DNA from 2 places in the Streptomyces yatensis genome. Region 1 is predicted to be linked to the other one. Evidence: riboswitches for the same ligand, from Rfam matches in the RefSeq annotation. Region 1 holds a riboswitch; the other holds the start of a gene.
What was found. A riboswitch is a leader RNA that binds a small molecule or an ion and turns the genes downstream of it on or off. The one in region 1 is predicted to bind glycine.
Positions count from the first base shown of each region.

Region 1 (9,669 bases):
GGCGGACGGCGCCGAAGGCGGCCTCGGCGCGGGGGACCTGCTGGTGCCGCTCGCCCCGGCCCCACCGGGGATCGCGCCCCACCGGGCGCATGGCGCAACGGATCTGCTGTCGGTCCTCACCCACCGGCTCACCCGGGCTCCCTTGCTTGGCTCACCCGCCTGACCTGGGCCTCCGTCAGGTTGGGAGCGCCCCGTGACCGCCGGGTCACGGGGCGCTCCGCAGCATCCTCGTAACAGTCCGGCGGCGATGAACCGTCCGGACGGGTGATGCGTCATTATCTAGCGAGACCGGTACCGCGAAATCCCTGCGGATTCCAGGCCGTAGGGCAACACTGGAGCAATCGACCGACTCAAACCACGGGGGGCGGCCATGAACGCCGCAGCGAGCCGCAGGACATTCACCACTCCGCAGCGAAAGAACCCTGTCATGTGCCAGCATCAACCACCCTGCCCGTCAGCCGACTCCGCCGACCGGGAGGCCGCCCATCTGGTGGCGCACCACCCGGAGCAGGGATGGAGCCTGCTGTGCAACGGCGTCCTGCTCTTCGAGGACACCGGTGAGCTGCTGCCGGACGGGCGCGTCATCGCACCGTGCCGGCCGCGGGGTTCCGAGCACATCGTCACCGCGGCCTGACGGCCGCCCACGCCGTCACCACGGCCTGACCCGCCGTCGACGGCACGTACCCGCAGGGGCCGGCCCGGCGTATCCGCCGCACCGGCCCCATTGACGCATCTGCCGCATGTGTCGAGGGGAAGCCCTCAGCCCTCGTAGGACTCCAGCGGCGGGCAGGAGCAGACGAGGTTACGGTCGCCGTAGGCCCCGTCGATCCGCCGCACCGGCGGCCAGTACTTGTCGGCCGCCGAGACCCCGGCCGGGAAGACCGCTTCCTCCCGGGAGTACGGGTGGCCCCACTCCCCGGTCAGCGACGCCGCCGTATGCGGGGCGTTCCGCAGCGGGTTGTCCTCCTTGGCCCACTCGCCGGAGCCGACCTTCTCGATCTCGGCCCGGATGGCGATCATCGCCTGGCAGAACCGGTCCAGCTCCGCCAGATCCTCGCTCTCGGTCGGCTCGATCATCAGCGTCCCGGCGACGGGGAACGACATCGTCGGCGCGTGGAAGCCGTAGTCGATCAGGCGTTTGGCCACATCGTCGACCGTCACGCCGGTGGCCTTCGTCAGCGGCCGCAGATCCACGATGCACTCATGGGCCACCAGGCCGCCGGGGCCGGTGTAGAGCACCGGGTAGTGCGGTTCGAGACGCTTGGCGACATAGTTGGCGCCGAGCACCGCGACCTGGGTCGCGCGGCGCAGCCCCTCGGCGCCCATCAGCCGGATGTACGCCCAGGAGATCGGCAGGATCCCCGCCGAGCCCCACGGCGCGGCCGAGACCGGGCCGACGCCGGTGGCCGGGCCCGCGGCGGGCTGCAGCGGATGGTTCGGGAGGTAGGGCGCCAGGTGCTCGCGCACCGCGACCGGGCCGACGCCGGGGCCGCCACCGCCGTGCGGGATGCAGAAGGTCTTGTGCAGGTTCAGATGCGAGACATCGCCGCCGAACCGGCCCGGCTCGGCGAGCCCGACCAGCGCGTTGAGGTTGGCGCCGTCCACGTAGACCTGGCCGCCCGCGTCGTGCACGGCCGCGCAGATCTCGGTGATGTGCCCCTCGAACACGCCGTGGGTGGAGGGGTAGGTGACCATCAGCACGGCCAGTTCGGCACCATGCTTCTCGATCTTCGCGCGCAGGTCATCGGTGTCGATCTCGCCGTCCTCACCGGTCTTGACCACGACCACCTTCATGCCGGCCATCACGGCGCTGGCGGCGTTGGTGCCGTGCGCGGAGGACGGGATCAGGCAGACGGTGCGCCGGCTGTCCCCGTTGGCGCGGTGGTAGGCGCGCACCGCGAGCAGCCCGGCGAGCTCGCCCTGGGATCCGGCGTTCGGCTGCAGGGAGACCTTGTCATAGCCGGTGACCTCGGCCAGCCGCTCCTCCAGCTCACGGATCAGGGTCAGATAGCCCTGGGCCTGCTCGGCCGGTGCGAAGGGGTGCAGCGCGCCGAACTCGGGCCAGGTGACCGGCTCCATCTCGGTGGTCGCGTTGAGCTTCATGGTGCAGGAGCCGAGCGGGATCATGCCCCGGTCCAGCGCGTAGTCCCGGTCGGCCAGCCGCCGCAGATAGCGCAGCATCGCGGTCTCGGAGCGGTGCTGGTGGAAGACCGGGTGGGTCAGATAGCCGTCGTGGCGCAGCAGGGCCGCGGGCAGCGCGTCCGGCGCCGCGGCGTCCAGCTCGTCGATCCCGGGGATCCCGGTGGGGTCGCCGTTGCCGCCGTCCACCCCGAAGGCGGACCACACGGCGGCGAGCTGCGCACGGGCGGTGGTCTCGTCGCAGGCGATGCCGACGTGGTCGGCGTCGGTCAGCCGCAGGTTGACCCCGGCCTCCCGGCCCGCGGCGACGACCTCGGCGGCCCGGCCCGGCACCCGCGCGGTGAGGGTGTCGAAGAACGCGCCGTGCACCACCTCGACACCGCCGGCCCGCAGCCCCTCGGCGAGCACGGAGGCGTAGCGGTGGGTGCGGCGGGCGATCGCGGCGAGCCCGTCCGGGCCGTGGTAGACGGCGTACATCCCGGCCATCACGGCCAGCAGCACCTGGGCGGTGCAGATGTTGCTGGTGGCCTTCTCCCGGCGGATGTGCTGCTCACGGGTCTGCAGCGCCAGCCGGTACGCCTTGTCGCCGTCGGCGTCCACGGAGACCCCGACCAGCCGGCCGGGAAGGTTGCGGGCGTAGGCGTCGCGCACCGACATGAACCCGGCGTGCGGTCCGCCGAAGCCCATCGGGACGCCGAACCGCTGGCTGTTGCCCACCGCGATGTCCGCGCCCAGCTCACCGGGCGAGGTGAGCAGGGTGAGCGCGAGCAGATCGGCGGCGACGGTGACGATGGCGCCCAGCTCATGGGCGCGCTCGATGACCGGCCGCGGATCGCGCACCACGCCGGAGGCGCCCGGGTACTGCAGCAGTACGCCGAAGACCCCGCGCTCGGCGATCTCGTCCGGAATGCCCTCGGCCAGATCGGCGACGACGACCTCGACACCGGTCGGCTCGGCGCGGGTCCGCAGGACCGCGACGGTCTGCGGCAGGCACTCGGCGTCGACCAGGAAGACGCCCTCCTTGACCTTGCCGACGCGCCGCGACAGCGCCATCGCCTCGGCGGCCGCGGTGGCCTCGTCCAGCAGCGAGGAACCGGCGGTGGGCAGCCCGGTCAGATCGGCGACCACGGTCTGGAAGTTGAGCAGGGCCTCGAGCCGGCCCTGGGAGATCTCCGGCTGGTAGGGCGTGTACGCGGTGTACCAGGCGGGGTTCTCCAGCACATTGCGCAGGATCACCGGCGGGGTGTGGGTGCCGTAGTAGCCGAGACCGATCATCGACGGCAGCACCTGGTTGCGGTCGGCGAGTCCGCGCAGCTCGGCGATGACCTCCGGCTCGCTGCGGGCCGGGGGCAGGGCATCCAGCGCCTCGGTGCTCTTTATGACCTCCGGTACGGCGGCCTCGGTGAGCTCGTCCAGCGAGCCGAAGCCGACATGGGCGAGCATCTTGGCCTGCGCCTCGCCGTCGGGGCCGATATGGCGCTGCTCGAACGGAGTACCGCGTTCCAAGTCGGAGAGTGCGATGCGATTGGCGGTCATCTGCGGGGGCCTCCTGGTCTGTAACGACCGGCGAGGGGCACCGCGGCGCGGGTGCCCGGACGGCCTCCCCCTCTGTCATCTCAACCTGAGAGCTTCACCGGTCCATATACCGCCTGACCGGTTTTCACCGTCGGTGAGGAGGGGTTCCGGAGCTCTGCTCGCCCGTGGCCCGCCCTGCTTTCCAGAGTGACCTCACCCGCACGGTACGTGTGCCTGAGAGATTCCGGGGAGGGTTTGCTCCTTCGGCGCCTCCGACAGCGTCGGCGGAGGACTCTCCCGCACGGGGTTTACAGCCACAGTCAGCGTACCAGCGGTTCTACCGTGGGGGACGGTCACCGGCGTTCGAGTGGCCGAGCGCGGAGATGTGGCTTTTTGTAGGTATCAATGGTCACTTGCCACCTGTGGGAGAGAGCGTGCAGACCGATATCGACCCGCGGACCCTGATCGGCCGCAAGGCATTCGACCGCGAGGGCTCCAAGATCGGCACCGTGGACGAGGTCTATCTCGACGACGCGACCGGCGAGCCCGAATGGGCGGCCGTACGCACCGGGCTGTTCAGCCGGGACGTCTTCGTGCCGCTCGAACCGAGCGAGGTCGTCGGCGACACCCTGCGGGTGCCGTACGACCGGGCACTCATCAAGGACGCCCCGGACTTCGGCGTCGGCCGCCACCTCTCCCCCGAGCAGGAGCTGCAGCTCTACCACCACTACGGGCTGGACGTCACGGGCTGACCTTGGCGGCTGCGACCGGCCTTGCTGGTGGCCTGGGGCGGCGGCCTGCTGGTGTCCCGGGGCCTGCGCGCGGCCCCGCATGTGGCCTGAGCTCTGCCCTCCGCTTGGCCTGAGCTCTGCCCTCGCTCGTGGCCCAGAGCCTGCCCCCGCTCGGGTCCGACGCCCGGTCCCGGGGCCAGGCCATCCTGTCCCCGGGACTGCTCACGGCCCGGGCCGTTGCCCCGCATACGGCCTGGACCCCGCCCCGCTCAGGTCCGCGCCCCAGCACCGGAACCGAGACATTACGCGCCCGCGGCCAGGGCGTCGGGGCCCGAGGCCTGCTCACGCTCGAGCCCGACGCCCGATCCCGAAACCAGGCCATACGCCCCCGCGGCCAGGCCGACCGGCCCCAGGGCCTGCCCGCCGCCCGGACCGTGGCCCCGCATACGGCCTGGACCCCGCCCCGCTCAAGTTCCGCCCCCCAGTCCCGGAGCCAGGACATTACGCGCCCGCGGCCAGAGCGTCGGGGCCCGAGGCCTGCTCACGCTCGAGCCCGACGCCCGATCCCGAAACCAGGCCATACGCCCCCGCGGCCAGGCCGACCGGCCCCAGGGCCTGCCCGCCGCCCGGACCGTGGCCCCGCATACGGCCTGGACCCCGCCCCGCTCAAGTTCCGCCCCCCAGTCCCGGAGCCAGGACATTACGCGCCCGCGGCCAGAGCGTCGGGGCCCGAGGCCTGCTCACCCTCGGGCCCGACGCCCGATCCCGAAGCCAGGCCATACCAGGCCGACCGGCCCCAGGGCCTGCCCGTGGCCCTGCATACGGCCTGGGGCCCGCCCCCGCTCAGGTCCGCCGTCCGGGCTCGGGGTCAGCCCATCCACGCCCGCGGCCGGTCCACTCGGTCTCGAGGCCAGGTCATCCGGGCCCTCGGTCTGCTCTGAGCCCATGGCTATGCGCTCCCCCGGGTTCCGGCCCGTGGTCCGCTCCCGGCCCCTGGTCCCGTCCGGGGCCAGGTCCGAAGCCGCCTCCGCAGCCACGTCGAGGGGCGGACCCGCGGCGTCCTCCGAGGCCGGGCCCGGGCCCGTGACGGCCTCCCGGGCCACGTTCGGGCGCGGGCACGCGGCGGCCTCCGAGACCAGGTCCGCAGCCTCTCGCGGGATCGAGTCCGAGTCCGTGGCCGCCTCCCGGGCCACATCGGGGCCCGGGCTCGCGGCGTCCTCCGGGACCTTCTCCGGGCCCAGATCCGGGCTCAACTCCGGCGTCGTGACCGCCTCCCGGGCCACGTCCGGGCGCGGACTCGCGGCGTCCTCCAGGACGGGGCCCGCGACCTCCTCCGTGGTCGGGTTCGCCTCCGGGTCCGGGCTCACGGCCCGGTGCGGGGCCAGATCCGCGTCCGGGTCCACGTCCGCGCCCGCGCCCGCGCCCGGAGTCCCGTCCGCGTCCGCGGTCGCGGCCCTCCCCGGGATCGCGTCCAGACCCGGAGCCGCATCCGCCTCCGGTCGCAGCAGGGGCAGCGGTTCGGTTGGCTCCAGCGCTGGGTCGTCCACGGCGAACGTCCGCACCCGCCCCGGCCGCGACCACGGCTCCTCGAAGCGCACGGTCACCCGGCCCACCCCGCTCCCCTGCACCCAGCCGGCCCCGTACTCGGCGTGGCGCACATCGGAGCCCGGCATCCAGCGTCGCGGCTTCCCAGCGTCCTCAGGAGCCTCTCCCGCGCCCTCTGCCACGGACTCCGGCCTCTCGGGGCCCGGCACGCTCCGGGCGTCCCCCAGCGCCTCATGAGCCGCTTGGGCGGCCTGCGCGGCCTGCGCCGCCTGCGCGAAGAGATCCTCCTGGGTGTAGTCCGCCAGACCGCTGACCCCGACCCCCAGCAGCCGCACACCCGCCGTGGTGTCCACGCCGTCGATCAGCCGCGCCGCGGCCTCCCGCACCACCCCCGGATCGTCGGTCGGCCCGCGCAGGGTCTCCGAACGGGTCAGCGTGGAGAAGTCGTACCGCCGCACCTTGATCACGACCGTCCGCCCCGAGCGGCCGGCCTCGCGCAGCCGCCGCACACAGCGGTCGGCGAGCCGCGCGATCTCCAGCTGCACCCGGGTGCGGTCGGTGACGTCGACGTCGAAGGTGTCCTCCACCGAGATGGACTTGGCGTCCCGCTCGGCGACGACGGGCCGCTCGTCCCGGCCCTCGGCCATCAGGAAGAGCGACGCGCCGTGGGCCCGGCCCAGCAGCCGCACCAGCTCGGCCTCGCCCGCCTCCCGCGTCTCGGCCACGGTGTGGATCCCGGCCCGGCGCAGTGTCTCCGCCGTGGCGGGGCCGACGCCCGGGAGTGTCCGCACCGACATGGGGCCGAGCAGCTCGCGCTCCGTCCCCGGGTCGATGACCACCAGCCCGTCGGGCTTGGCCTGCTCCGAAGCGATCTTGGCGAGCATCTTGGAGCCGGCGAGCCCCACCGACCCGGTCAGCCCGGTGGCCGCCTTGATGTCGGCCCGCAGCCGCTCCCCCACGGCGCGCGCCGCCCCGACGGTGGGCTCGGTGCCGCCCGCCTCCAGATCGACGAACGCCTCGTCCAGACTGAGCGGCTCCACCAGGGGCGAGAGCGTGTGCAGCAGGGTCATGACCGCGTCGCTCACCGTGCGGTAGAGGGTGAAGCGGGGGATGAGGAACGCCGCGTTCGGACACAGGCGGCGGGCCTGGGCCATCGCCATGGCCGAGTGCACGCCGAACACCCGGGCCTCGTAGGAGGCCGTGGCGACCACGCCACGCGGCCCCAGACCCCCGACGATCACCGGCTTACCGCGCAGGCTGGGCTTGGATGCCTGCTCCGCCGAGGCGTAGAAGGCATCCATGTCCAGATGGAGAATCGTCGGCGCACCCCTCACACCTACGATGCTGCCGCACACCACTGACAATGGGCGGCACGACGGCCCGGAGGCGGGCCCGGGGCGCCGCTCGGCTCACGTCCGGGGCGGCGCCTGACGAAAAGGCGCCTGGCGAAAAGTGCCCGACGAAAGCTGCCCAGCGAAAGGGCGAGCGCTCAACCGGCCCGGTTGCGACGCGCCGCGAGCTCATCGGTGGGGTTGTGCCGGATCAGCGTCTCACCGGTGTCCACCCGCTCGCCGTGCAGCTGGGACAGCGCGCTCTCGACATCCCGCCAGACGACGCCCACGGCGATCCCGAAGACGCCCTGACCGCCCTGGAGGAGGTCCACGACCTCATCGGGCGAGGTGCACTCGTAGACGGTCGCGCCGTCGCTCATCAGCGTCATCTGGGCCAGGTCGTCGAGCTCCCGGGCGCGCAGATGGGTCACCGCCGCCCGGATGTTCTGCAGCGATACGCCGGTGTCCAGCAGCCGCTTCACGATCTTGAGGACGACCACGTCCCGGAAGCTGTAGAGCCGCTGGCTGCCCGAGCCGTACGCGGGCCGGACGCTCGGCTCCACCAGGCCGGTGCGGGCCCAGTAGTCGAGCTGGCGGTAGGTGATGCCCGCGGCCGCGCATGCGGTGGGTCCGCGGTACCCGACCCGCTCCGTCTCCCCCGCGGCGGGCTCACGCGGCGGTGCTGCCTGTGCCGCGACCCGAGCCTTCAAAGCCGGATCGGCCGGTGCGCTCCCCTGGAGCGTATACGGACCGCCGGCTGCCGTGCCGTCGCCGGTGCTTCTCACGCCGACCTCCGTCCTCGACCTGCCATCTTGAAGGTAGGCAGTCACCCGGGGTGCGTCAACGATCGCCACACTCGGCACGCCGAGTGATAATCACCCTAAGGGTGGTTTCCCGTGTCCCTCGTCCGGGAAAGGCTACTCGAATGCGCGAGCGAGGACCGGCATACCGTTCACTGGCTGCTGGTTCCGAAGTCCTCGGGCGAGATCTGGTCGAGGAACTCGCGGAACTTCTCCACCTCGTCCTCCTGCTCGTCCGGGATCGCGATACCGGCGTCGTCCAGCACGCCGTCGCTGCCGTAGATCGGCGTTCCGGTGCGCAGCGCGAGCGCTATGGCGTCGGACGGCCGGGCACTGACCTCCACGCCGCTGGCGAAGACCAGCTCCGCGTAGAAGACCCCCTCGCGCAGATCCGTGATCCGGACCTCCGTGAGCTGCTGGCCGACCGCTTCGAGTACGTCCTTGAAAAGGTCATGGGTCAGCGGGCGCGCCGGAGCCATGCCCTGCTGAGCGAAGGCGATCGCGGTCGCCTCACCTGGTCCGATCCAGATGGGGAGGTACCGGTCGCCTCCCACTTCACGCAGGAGCACGATCGGTTGGTTGGAGGGCATTTCCACCCGGACACCCACGACGTCGAGCTCGTTCACACAGCAACCCTAGGACGTGCCCGGCCGGTTTGGATAGTCGGGGCCCGGTCGCTCACCGCTCCTGGACCCTCAGAGCCGACCGCACCAGCGCCGCGTGCAGCTGTACGGAGAGCGTGGCAAGCTCCCGCACGCTGGCCTCCGCATGCGCTCTGGTCTGCGGGTTTCTATGCAACCGCAGCGGAGCGACCACCTGCTCGACCATTCCGGCCTCGCGCTCGGCGGAGGCTTTCATGATTCGCAGATGACGTGGTTCCAGGCCGAAACGACCAAGTTCGGCGATGAGCCGGGCGACGGTCACCGCCTCGATGTCGTACCCGCCGTCCGCGGTGGGCGCGAGCAGCCCGTACGACTCCCATTCGGCCAGCTGCACCTCGCTGACCTCGGCCGTTGCCAGCAACTCGGCACGACCCAGCCGGGCGGCCGTGGGGCCGCCCGCGCCCATCCCGGTACCGCCGTCGAGCGCACCGGGCTGCAGCGCTCCCTGCGAGACGGCAGGAAGCTGCAACGGCTCGCCCCGCTCCAGGGCGTCCAGATGCTCCCGGATGACCTTGAGCGGCAGGTAGTGGTCACGCTGCATCCGGAGGATATGGCCGAGCCGCTCCACATCCCGCCGGCTGAATTTGCGATAGCCGGAGGGCGTCCGCCGCGGCTCGACCAGACCTTCCGACTCCAAGAAGCGGATCTTGGAGATGGTGACCTCGGGGAACTCGTCCCGCAACAGATTCAGCACGGTGCCGATGCTCATCGACCGGCTGCCCGTGGGGGCGGTGCCGGTACCGGCACCGCCCGACGGTGTCTGAAGCATGGACCTCCCCTGACGGGTCAGATGCCGACGCCCCGCTGGCTCGGGTAGAAGACCAGCCGGTACTTCCCGATCTGCACCTCGTCGCCGCTGGCCAGCACCACCGGCGCGTCGATCTGCTCCCGGTTGAGGTACGTACCGTTGAGGCTGCCGACGTCCGAGACGGTGAAGCTGCCGTCC
Region 1 is NZ_CP072941.1:9,034,925-9,044,593, reverse strand. Features, by position in the region: gene J8403_RS37870 (hypothetical protein) at 1-163, shown strand, start outside; gene J8403_RS37865 (DUF5999 family protein) at 428-634, shown strand; gene gcvP (aminomethyl-transferring glycine dehydrogenase) at 760-3,675, opposite strand; glycine riboswitch at 3,741-3,865, opposite strand; glycine riboswitch at 3,867-3,964, opposite strand; gene J8403_RS37855 (PRC-barrel domain-containing protein) at 4,077-4,406, shown strand; gene J8403_RS44075 (DNA polymerase IV) at 5,126-7,264, opposite strand; gene J8403_RS37845 (MerR family transcriptional regulator) at 7,420-8,046, opposite strand; gene J8403_RS37840 (bifunctional nuclease family protein) at 8,214-8,687, opposite strand; gene ftsR (transcriptional regulator FtsR) at 8,740-9,492, opposite strand; gene J8403_RS37830 (double zinc ribbon and FHA domain-containing protein) at 9,510-9,669, opposite strand, start outside.

Region 2 (9,669 bases), 5.5 Mb from region 1:
AACCGGTGTGCCACTTGATTGGGTCTCCGGGCTACGGGCACCTCGGGCGAGGCACGGCGGAACCGGGCACTGTGCCACCAGAAAAGGCCCCGACAGCGCCAAACGGTGCGAACGCGCTGGTCAGGGCCTGTTCCCTCAGCACTCGATGACGTTCACCGCGAGCCCGCCCCGCGCCGTCTCCTTGTACTTGACCTTCATATCGGCGCCCGTCTGCTTCATCGTCTTGATGACCTTGTCGAGTGAGACATGGTGGCGGCCGTCGCCGCGCAGGGCCATCCGCGCGGCGGTGACCGCCTTGACCGAGGCCATGCCGTTGCGCTCGATGCAGGGGATCTGGACCAGGCCGCCGATGGGGTCGCAGGTGAGGCCGAGGTTGTGTTCCATGCCGATCTCGGCGGCGTTCTCCACCTGTTCCGTGGAGCCGCCGAGGACCTCGGCGAGGCCGCCGGCGGCCATGGAGCAGGCGGATCCGACCTCGCCCTGGCAGCCGACCTCGGCGCCGGAGATCGAGGCGTTCTCCTTGAAGAGCATGCCGATGGCGCCCGCGGCGAGGAGGAAGCGGATGACGCCGTCCTCGTCGGCGCCCGGCACGAAGCGCGTGTAGTAGTGCAGGACGGCGGGGATGATGCCCGCCGCGCCGTTGGTGGGGGCGGTGACCACGCGTCCGCCCGCCGCGTTCTCCTCGTTGACCGCCATGGCGTAGAGGGTGATCCACTCCATGGCGCGGGCGGCCGGGTCGCCCTCGGAGCGCAGGGCGCGGGCGGCGGTGGCGGCGCGGCGGCGGACCTTGAGGCCGCCGGGGAGGATGCCCTCCTGGGACATGCCGCGGGCCACGCACGCCTCCATGACGTGCCAGATCTCCAGGAGGCCGTCCCGGATCTCCTTCTCGGTGCGCCACGCCTTCTCGTTCTCCAGCATCAGGGCCGAGATGGACAGGCCCGTCTCCTGGGAGAGCCGCAGCAGTTCGTCGCCGGTGCGGAAGGGGTGGGTGAGGACGGTGTCGTCGAGCTTGATGCGCTCCTCGCCGACCGCGTCCTCGTCCACCACGAAGCCGCCGCCGACCGAGTAGTACGTCTTCTCCAGCAGCGGATGGCCCTCGGCGTCGTACGCGAGCAGCGTCATGCCGTTGGCGTGGTACGGCAGGGAGCGGCGGCGGTGCAGGATCAGCTGGCTCGACGCGTCGAAGTCGATCTCCTGGCCGGGGCCGATCTCCGCGCCGAGCAGCCGCAGCCGCTTGGTGGTGCGGATGCGCTCCACCTCACCGTCGGCCGCCTCGACGTCGACGGTGCGCGGGGAGTTGCCCTCCAGGCCCAGCAGCACGGCCTTCGGGGTGCCATGGCCATGACCGGTGGCGCCCAGCGAGCCGAAGAGCTCGGCGCGCACGGAGGCGGTGTGGGCCAGCAGGCCCTCGTTCTTCAGCCGGCGGACGAACATCCGCGCGGCCCGCATCGGGCCGACGGTGTGCGAGCTGGACGGGCCGATGCCGATCGAGAAGAGGTCGAATACGGAAATGGCCACCGGGGGACTCCTTCGTCTGCACGCGGGGGAGGCGTGCGGGCCGTGCGGGGGTGGTGCGGCGGGGGCGCGCCAGGGCGGGCGCGCCCCCGTGTCCGGGGTTACTTGGACAGATGGGCGTACAGCGGGTGCTTGTCGGCCAGGGCGGTGACCCGGGCCTTGAGCGCCTCCGCGTCGTAGGACGGCTTGAGCGTCAGCGCGATCACGTCGGCGACCTCGCGGAAGTCCTCCGCGGTGAAGCCGCGCGTGGCCAGCGCCGGGGTGCCGATCCGCAGACCCGAGGTGACCATCGGGGGCCGCGGGTCGTTCGGGATCGCGTTGCGGTTGACCGTGATGCCGACCTCGTGGAGCCGGTCCTCGGCCTGCCGCCCGTCCAGCTCGGAGTCGCGCAGATCGACCAGGACCAGATGGACGTCGGTGCCGCCGGACAGGACGGCGACGCCCGCCTCGCGGACATCGGGCTGGGCCAGGCGCTCGGCGAGGATCCGGGCGCCCTCCAGCGTGCGCTCCTGGCGCTCCTTGAAGGCCGAACCCGCGGCGACCTTGAAGGAGACCGCCTTCGCCGCGATGACATGCTCCAGCGGGCCGCCCTGCTGACCCGGGAAGACCGCCGAGTTGATCTTCTTGGCCAGATCGGCGGTGGAGAGGATCACGCCACCGCGCGGACCGCCCAGGGTCTTGTGGGTGGTGGTGGTCACCACATGGGCGTGCGGTACGGGCGAGGGGTGCAGCCCGGCCGCCACCAGACCCGCGAAGTGGGCCATGTCGACCATCAGGTACGCGCCGACCTCGTCCGCGATCCGCCGGAAGGCCGCGAAGTCCAGCTGGCGGGGGTAGGCCGACCAGCCCGCGATCACCATCTTGGGGCGGTGCTCCTTGGCCAGCCGCTCGACCTCGTCCATGTCGACCAGACCGGTCTCGGCGTCCACGTGGTAGGGCACCACGTTGTAGAGCTTGCCGGAGAAGTTGATCTTCATGCCGTGGGTCAGATGGCCGCCGTGCGCCAGGTTCAGCCCCAGGATGGTGTCGCCGGGAGAGAGCAGGGCGAACATCGCGGCCGCGTTGGCCTGGGCGCCCGAATGCGGCTGGACGTTCGCCGCCTCGGCGCCGAAGAGCTCCTTCACCCGGTCGATGGCGATCTGCTCGACCACATCGACGTGCTCACAGCCGCCGTAGTAGCGGCGGCCGGGGTAGCCCTCGGCGTACTTGTTGGTCAGGACCGAGCCCTGGGCCTCCATGACCGCCGCCGGGGCGAAGTTCTCCGAGGCGATCATCTCCAGGGTGGACTGCTGGCGGTGGAGTTCGGCGTCGACGGCGGCGGCGACGTCCGGGTCGAGCTCGTGCAGGGAGCTGTTGAGAAGCGACATCAGGGTCCCGATCGGAAGAGGAGGGTCAGTTTTCGGCGAAGGCGGTGTACGCGTCGGCGGAGAGCAGCTCCTCCGGCTCGCCCGTCACCCGCACCTTGAACAGCCAGCCGCCCTCGAAGGGAGCGGAATTCACCAGCGCCGGGTCGTTCACCACGTCCTCGTTGGTCTCGGTGACCTCACCGGAGACCGGCGAGTACAGGTCGCTGACGGACTTGGTGGACTCCAGCTCTCCGCAGGTTTCACCGGCGGTGACGGTCGAGCCGACGTCCGGGAGCTGGACGTAGACGACATCGCCGAGCGCGTTGGCCGCGAACTCGGTGATGCCGATCGTCGACACGCCGTCCTCGTCGGCGGCCGACAGCCACTCGTGCTCCTTGCTGTAGCGCAGCTGCTGGGGGTTGCTCATGGTCCGATTCTCCTGGATACGGGGGAGTGCTTGGGAAACGGGTCTTAGCTGGTGGGACGCGACGCCGGTGGGTGCGGTGCCGGTGGGTGCGGTGCCGGGGGTGCGTGCCCGCGCGGTGGGACGCCGGTGGGACGCCGGTGGGTGCGGCGTCGGCGCGATGTGGCGACGCCGGGTGCGGCGCCGATGGTCTCGGTGCCGGTCCAGAGGAGGACGCCAGTGGGGCGCGGCGTGTTGCGGCCGGACCGCTCAGCGCTCGCGCCGGTAGAAGGGGAGCGCCACGACCTCGTACGGCTCCCGGGTGCCCCGGATGTCCACCGAGACCCCCTCGGTGCCCGGCTTCGCGTACTCCGGGTCCACGTACGCCATCGCGATCGGCTTGCCCAGCGTCGGCGAGGGCGCGCCCGAGGTGACCTGGCCGATCCGTGAGCCGTCGGCGGCCACCACGGCGTATCCGGCGCGCGGCACCCGGCGGCCCTCGGCGACCAGGCCGACCAGGGTGCGCGGGCTGACGGTGTCCGCCTCGCGGGAGGCGGCCTCCAGGGCCTGGCGGCCGACGAAGTCGCCGGGCTTGTCGAACTTCACCACCCGGCCGAGCCCCGCGTCGAACGGGGTGGTGTCGGTGGTCAGCTCGTTCCCGTACAGCGGCATCCCCGCCTCCAGGCGCAGGGTGTCCCGGCAGGACAGACCGCAGGGCACCAGGCCCACCGGGGCGCCCGCCTCGGTCAGCGCGTCCCAGACCCGCTCGGCGTCGGCGGGCGCCAGGAACAGCTCGAAGCCGTCCTCGCCCGTGTAGCCGGTGCGGGCGATCATGGCGGGGACGCCCGCGACGGTGCCCGGCAGCCCGGCGTAGTACTTGAGCCCCTCCAGGTCGGCGTCGGTCAGGCTGCCCAGGATCCCGGGGGACTCGGGCCCCTGGACGGCGATCAGCGCATAGGCGTCCCGGTCGTCCCTTACGGTCGCCTCGAAACCGGCGGCCCGCTCGGTCAGCGCGTCCAGCACCACCTGGGCGTTGGAGGCGTTGGCCACGACCAGGAACTCCTCGTCCCCGAGGCGGTAGACGATCAGGTCGTCCAGGATGCCGCCCTCGTCGTCGCAGATCATGGTGTAGCGGGCGCGGCCCACGGCGAGCGCGGACAGCCGGCCGACCAGCGCGTGGTCCAGGGCCTGCCCGGCCTGCGAACCGATGAGAGAGATCTCACCCATATGGGAGAGATCGAAAAGCCCGGCGCGGGTGCGCACCGCGGTGTGCTCGTCGCGCTCACTGCCGTAGCGCAGCGGCATGTCCCAGCCGGCGAAGTCGGTCATGGTGGCGCCGAGCGCACGGTGCCGTGCGTCCAGCGCGGTACGGCGTGGGGTGGGCGGGGCGTCGGTCACGATTCAGGCTCCAGGAGATCGGGGTCGCGCGACGGCGAGGACGGACGACAAGGACGCGTGCGTCCTCCCCATCTGTCATCGGAACCTGAGAGGTTCGCCGTGACGCCCGTAAGGGGCCCGGCTTGCACCTTGGGTGGAGCCGCGCCCGCGGCTCGCTTTTCAGATCTGCCTCGTCCACGCGGTATCGGGGCCTGAGAGATTCAAGGGAGGACTTGCTCCTTCGGCGCCCCGGACACCCGGCGCATTGCCGGTGACCAAGGACTCTCCCGCGCGGATTCAAGCGGCCGGTATGGAGTTGCGCGCACATCATCGCATGTGTGGCCGAGAAAGGAAGCCCCGATCGGGTCGGCTCCGGCCGGATCGGGCAGAGGCAGCCTTGATGGACATTACCTTTTCTTGACACTCTGCGGGTACGAGCAGCGTTGACCGACCTGGGAGGACGATCACGGTGCAAGGGCAGGGAACATACGGGACCGCACAAAGGCTCCTGCCGGCACGGCGTGGCCGCATCCCCTCCGGGTCGACGGCCATCCCCGGCCGGCGCATCGCGGTGCACGATCTGCGCGGGCAGGCGCGCGGCGGCGGTGCGGACCGGCGTGAGCTGCGCTTCCCGGTGGGGGACGTGCTGGTCGCCTCCGGGCTGCCGGGCGCCGGCAAGAGCACGCTGATCAATCGGACGGTGCCTGTTCTGGACGGGACGGGCACGGTCGTCATCCGGGTGGACTCGCAGAACACCCGGGAGGCGTGGGAGCGCCGGATGCCCGGCTGGCTGCCGTACGCGCTCTATCGCCCGCTGGTCCGGTACGCCCACTACGCCGGGCTGCGCCGGGCGCTGCGCTCGGATGTGAGCGTCGTGGTGCACGACTGCGGCGCGCTGCCGTGGGTCCGCCGCTGGCTGGCCCGGGACGCGCGGCGCCGGGGCCGCAGTCTCCACATGGTGCTGCTGGACGTGGAGGCCACGGTGGCCCTGGAGGGCCAGGCCGCCCGTGGCCGCGGGGTCTCCGGCTATGCCTTCGGACGGCATCGGCGCGCGATGCGGCGGCTCATCGCGGGGATGGAGGAGGGGCGGCCGCCGGAGGGGTGCGCCTCGGCGGTGCTGCTGGACCGCTCGACCGCGAGCGAACTGCGCTGCATCTCCTTCGAATGAGCTCGCACCGGAAGTGAACCCCGCCCTGGGAGGGGACGGGTGCCCTCCCCGGGGACGAGAGGGAAACGCCGGGTGACCTTGGCCGGAAATGAGCATGACGGCATCACCCAGTGTGACCGCGGCGGGGGCCGGGCGAGGTGGGGAAGTGCTGTGGAGATGACGCCGCCCCCGCCGGCCCCGGGCCGCCCAGCCGCTAGGGTGCTTTGGGCAGGTAGGACGAGATGGCGGTTGGACGAAGATGAGCTTCCCGGAGCAGTACGGCATGGCCCCGGCTCACGGAGGATTCCCCGACGGCGCGCAGACCGCGTTTCCGGCGTTTCCGGCGTTTCCCGGCAATGAGCTCGAAGAGGTGATGGCCGCCTCGATCGACGTCCCCGGGGCCGGAGCGCGCCTCGTCGAAACGCTCTCCCGCAGCCATGTCTGGGTTCCGCTGCCCAACGGCGGTGGCCCGGGCAGCCCGAGCCTGGATCTGCCCACGGTGGAGATCGAAGGCGCCGCGTATGTCCCGGTGTTCAGCTCCGAGCAGCAGTTCCTGCAGCTCGTCGGCTCCCATATGTCCTTCACCATCGCCCCGGCCGTGGAGTTCGCCCGCGGCCTGCCGCCCCAGCTCGGCATCGCGGTGAACCCCGGTGGCGCGGTGGTCGTACCACTGCCTCCGGCCGCCGTCCGGGAGCTGTGCCGTGCCGGGCGCAGCGAGCTCGACGGCCCGGCCACCGGGGGCAGGGTGCGGCTCTTCGAACCGGACTGGCAGGACGAGCCGGTGGACTTCCTGGCCGCCGCCGGGATCGAGTTCGCCAAGGACACCGGGGTGCGGACCGCCCGGCGCGCGCTGGCCAGCGTCGAGGGCGACGAGCCCGCGCTCTTCGTCGGCGTGCAGCTCGACGCCCCCGGCCCCGACGGCCAGGCGCGGGCGGTGGACGCGCTCGGCCGCGCTCTCGGTGTGGTGCCCGTGCGGTGGAAGGTCCAGCTGGTGCTGCTGGACGTGGCGCAGGGGGATCCGGTGGTCGACTGGATGATGGGGCGCGTACGGCCGTTCTACGACCGTGACCTCTGACTCACCCCAGGGTCCGCTACGGCGGCCCGTAAGCTGGTTTGATGACCAGGAGGGGTGCGAGCACGCTCCCCGGTGAGGTGCGGGACAAAGGGCGAGAGAAGGGGCGGACCCAGGTGAGCGCGGGCGCGGATTGGGGGGCGGCGGCCGGCCAGGTTGAGCGAGCGTTGCAGCAGGTCGCTCCCGGCCGGTACGACGCCTATGAGGCGCTGCTGCGGGCCATCGGCGAGGGCCAGGTCTGGATGCTGCTGTGGCACGGTGCGCCCGGCACGCCCGAGGCCCAGTACGGGAACATGGATGTGGACGGCCTCGGTTACGCCCCGTGCGTGACCTCCGCACAGGAACTGGCCGCCAGTGGCTGGAACCGTGCGCATGAGGTGGTCGACGGACGCCTCATCGCCGACTCGCTCTACCGCGACCGCTACGGTCTTTGGCTCAACCCCCACGCCCGCGGCGGCGGAGTGGGCATCCCGTGGCCGGATCTGCGCCGGATCGCGGGCGGTCTGGACCGGCTGCCCGCCGGGCCGCTGCGGCTGAGCGACCCCGCCATCGACATCCCGCAGTTCTACGCCCTGCTGGGGCAGAACGCGCATCGCACCACCGCCGTGCGGTCGCTGCGGCGCGTCTGGGTGCAGCCCGCGCTGGGCGCTCCGTATCTGGCCATCGGGCTGGATCTTTACGACAGCAGCCCACCGGCGGTGCAGTCGGTGCGGGTGATGATGGAGCAGTCGATCACCGCCGTGCCGGACGGGCTGCCGGTCTCCACGGTCGCGCTCTCCGACGAGTACGACCCCGTCGCCCTGTGGATGCGGGCCAACGCCCGGCCCTTCTTCGACCGCGACGCCTATGGCACCGCCCCCGCCGCGCCGTCCTACGGCTACGGCTACCCGCCGCCGCGTCCCGCCTACTGATCCGCTGGCTCTGCTGATCCGCTGCCTCGCCGGGCCGGTGCCGCCACGCCGATCCGTCGCGCCCGCCGACCCGCCGTGCCCGCCGAATCGCCGCGCCCGCCGATCCGCTGATCCGTCGCCGACCCGCTGGTCCGCGCACCGATTGACGGGATTGCCCACCCGGCCTACCGGGCCTTTGGGGCCGAACATCCCATAGCGGGCGCGAGGTTACTGCTGCGTTCTCGTGTCGCGACCGTCCGTATAGCGGAGCGGTACTCCTCACATCACGGTTAGGCATCCATTGCCCGGGAGTACTGGCGGGTGATCACAAACGCGTTGAAGACTCCCGCTCCAAGGGGTGCGGTTCCTGCGTACGACCCCTTCCGAGAAGGTTCCGTACCAGAACGCGACTTTCACCAGGGTTGTGAACAAAGCCGCCACAGCGGCGAGTCGTGGGCCGGTCACCACCGGTCGAGAGGGGTCTCCACCACGATGACGGCACCATTGCACGGCACGAGCACGGACAGCGATCCGGTGGCGACTGCCGATGTAGCGGCGGATGTGGTCAAAGCGTCCGTCGAAGGCAGATCGCTGCGGCAGATCGCCTGGACACGCCTGAAGCGGGACAAGCTCGCGCTGGCGGGTGGCATCGTTGTCGTCTTCCTGGTTCTGGTGGCGATCTTCGCTCCACTGATCGTGAGCCTGCTCGGGCATCCGCCCAATGAGTTCCACCAGGAGGAGATCGACCCGCTGTTCGGCACCCCGAAGGGGTCCATGGGCGGTATCAGCTCGGACTTCCTCTTCGGCGTGGAGCCGTCCAACGGCCGCGACGTCTTCAGCCGCGTCGTCTACGGCGCCCGGATCTCGCTGCTGGTGGCCTTCCTCGCGGCGGTGGTCGCGGTGGTCCTCGGCACCATCTTCGGCATCATCGCCGGGTACTTCGGCGGCTGGGTGGACTCGGTGATCAGCCGGGTGATGGACATGCTGCTGGCCTTCCCGCAGCTGCTCTTCATCATCTCCCTGGTCTCGGTGCTCCCCAACGACCTGCTGGGACTGACCGGCAGCGGGGTGCGCATCGCCATCCTGGTCTCGGTCATCGGCTTCTTCGGCTGGCCGTACGTCGGCCGCATCGTGCGCGGCCAGACGCTGTCGCTGCGCGAGAAGGAGTACATCGAGGCCGCGCGGAGCCTGGGTGCCGGCCGGCGCTACATCCTCTTCCGTGAGCTGCTGCCCAACCTGGTGGCGCCGATCACCGTCTACGCGACGCTGATGATCCCCACCAACATCCTCACGGAGGCCGCGCTCAGCTTCCTCGGCGCGGGCGTGAAGCCGCCCACCGCCTCCTGGGGGCAGATGCTCTCCAAGGCGGTCGGCACCTATGAGGACGACCCGATGTTCATGATCATCCCGGGTGTGGCGATCTTCGTCACGGTGCTGGCCTTCAACCTCTTCGGCGACGGCGTCCGCGACGCACTGGATCCGAAGGGCACCCGATGACGGTGCGGCACACGGCCGCCCGGTCGTACTCGAACGCATCAGCAGCCCCTGCCGCATCCGGCAGAAGGCTCCCCAAGGTATTCCGCGGCGCCATGCCTAGGACCGCTAACCCGGAGGTTGCAGCAACTATGAAACGGCTCTCGAGAAGCAGGCGGATCGCCGGAGCGACGGCTGTCGTCGGCGCCCTGCTGGCCACCGCCGCCTGCGGTGGTGGCAGTTCCGACGACGAGGGCTCGGGTGCCGGGTTCAACGCCGCGGTGAAGGGTGTCGCCGCCAAGTCCGCCAAGAAGGGCGGCACCCTCAAGTTCATCAACAAGCAGGAGTTCGACTCCCTCGACCCGCAGCGCCAGTACTACGGGTTCGCCTGGGACTTCTCCCGCTTCTACGCGCGCCAACTGATCTCCTACACGCCGAAGCCGGGC
Region 2 is NZ_CP072941.1:3,583,011-3,592,679, reverse strand. Features, by position in the region: gene J8403_RS14460 (L-serine ammonia-lyase) at 136-1,518, opposite strand; gene glyA (serine hydroxymethyltransferase) at 1,617-2,882, opposite strand; gene gcvH (glycine cleavage system protein GcvH) at 2,908-3,288, opposite strand; gene gcvT (glycine cleavage system aminomethyltransferase GcvT) at 3,535-4,662, opposite strand; glycine riboswitch at 4,832-4,941, opposite strand; gene J8403_RS14440 (AAA family ATPase) at 5,111-5,809, shown strand; gene J8403_RS14435 (enhanced serine sensitivity protein SseB) at 6,048-6,863, shown strand; gene J8403_RS14430 (enhanced serine sensitivity protein SseB C-terminal domain-containing protein) at 6,977-7,771, shown strand; gene J8403_RS14425 (ABC transporter permease) at 8,243-9,247, shown strand; gene J8403_RS14420 (ABC transporter substrate-binding protein) at 9,376-9,669, shown strand, end outside.
Region 2: linked by a shared signal. The riboswitch ahead of gcvT (glycine cleavage system aminomethyltransferase GcvT) and the one ahead of gcvP (aminomethyl-transferring glycine dehydrogenase) in region 1 are both predicted to bind glycine.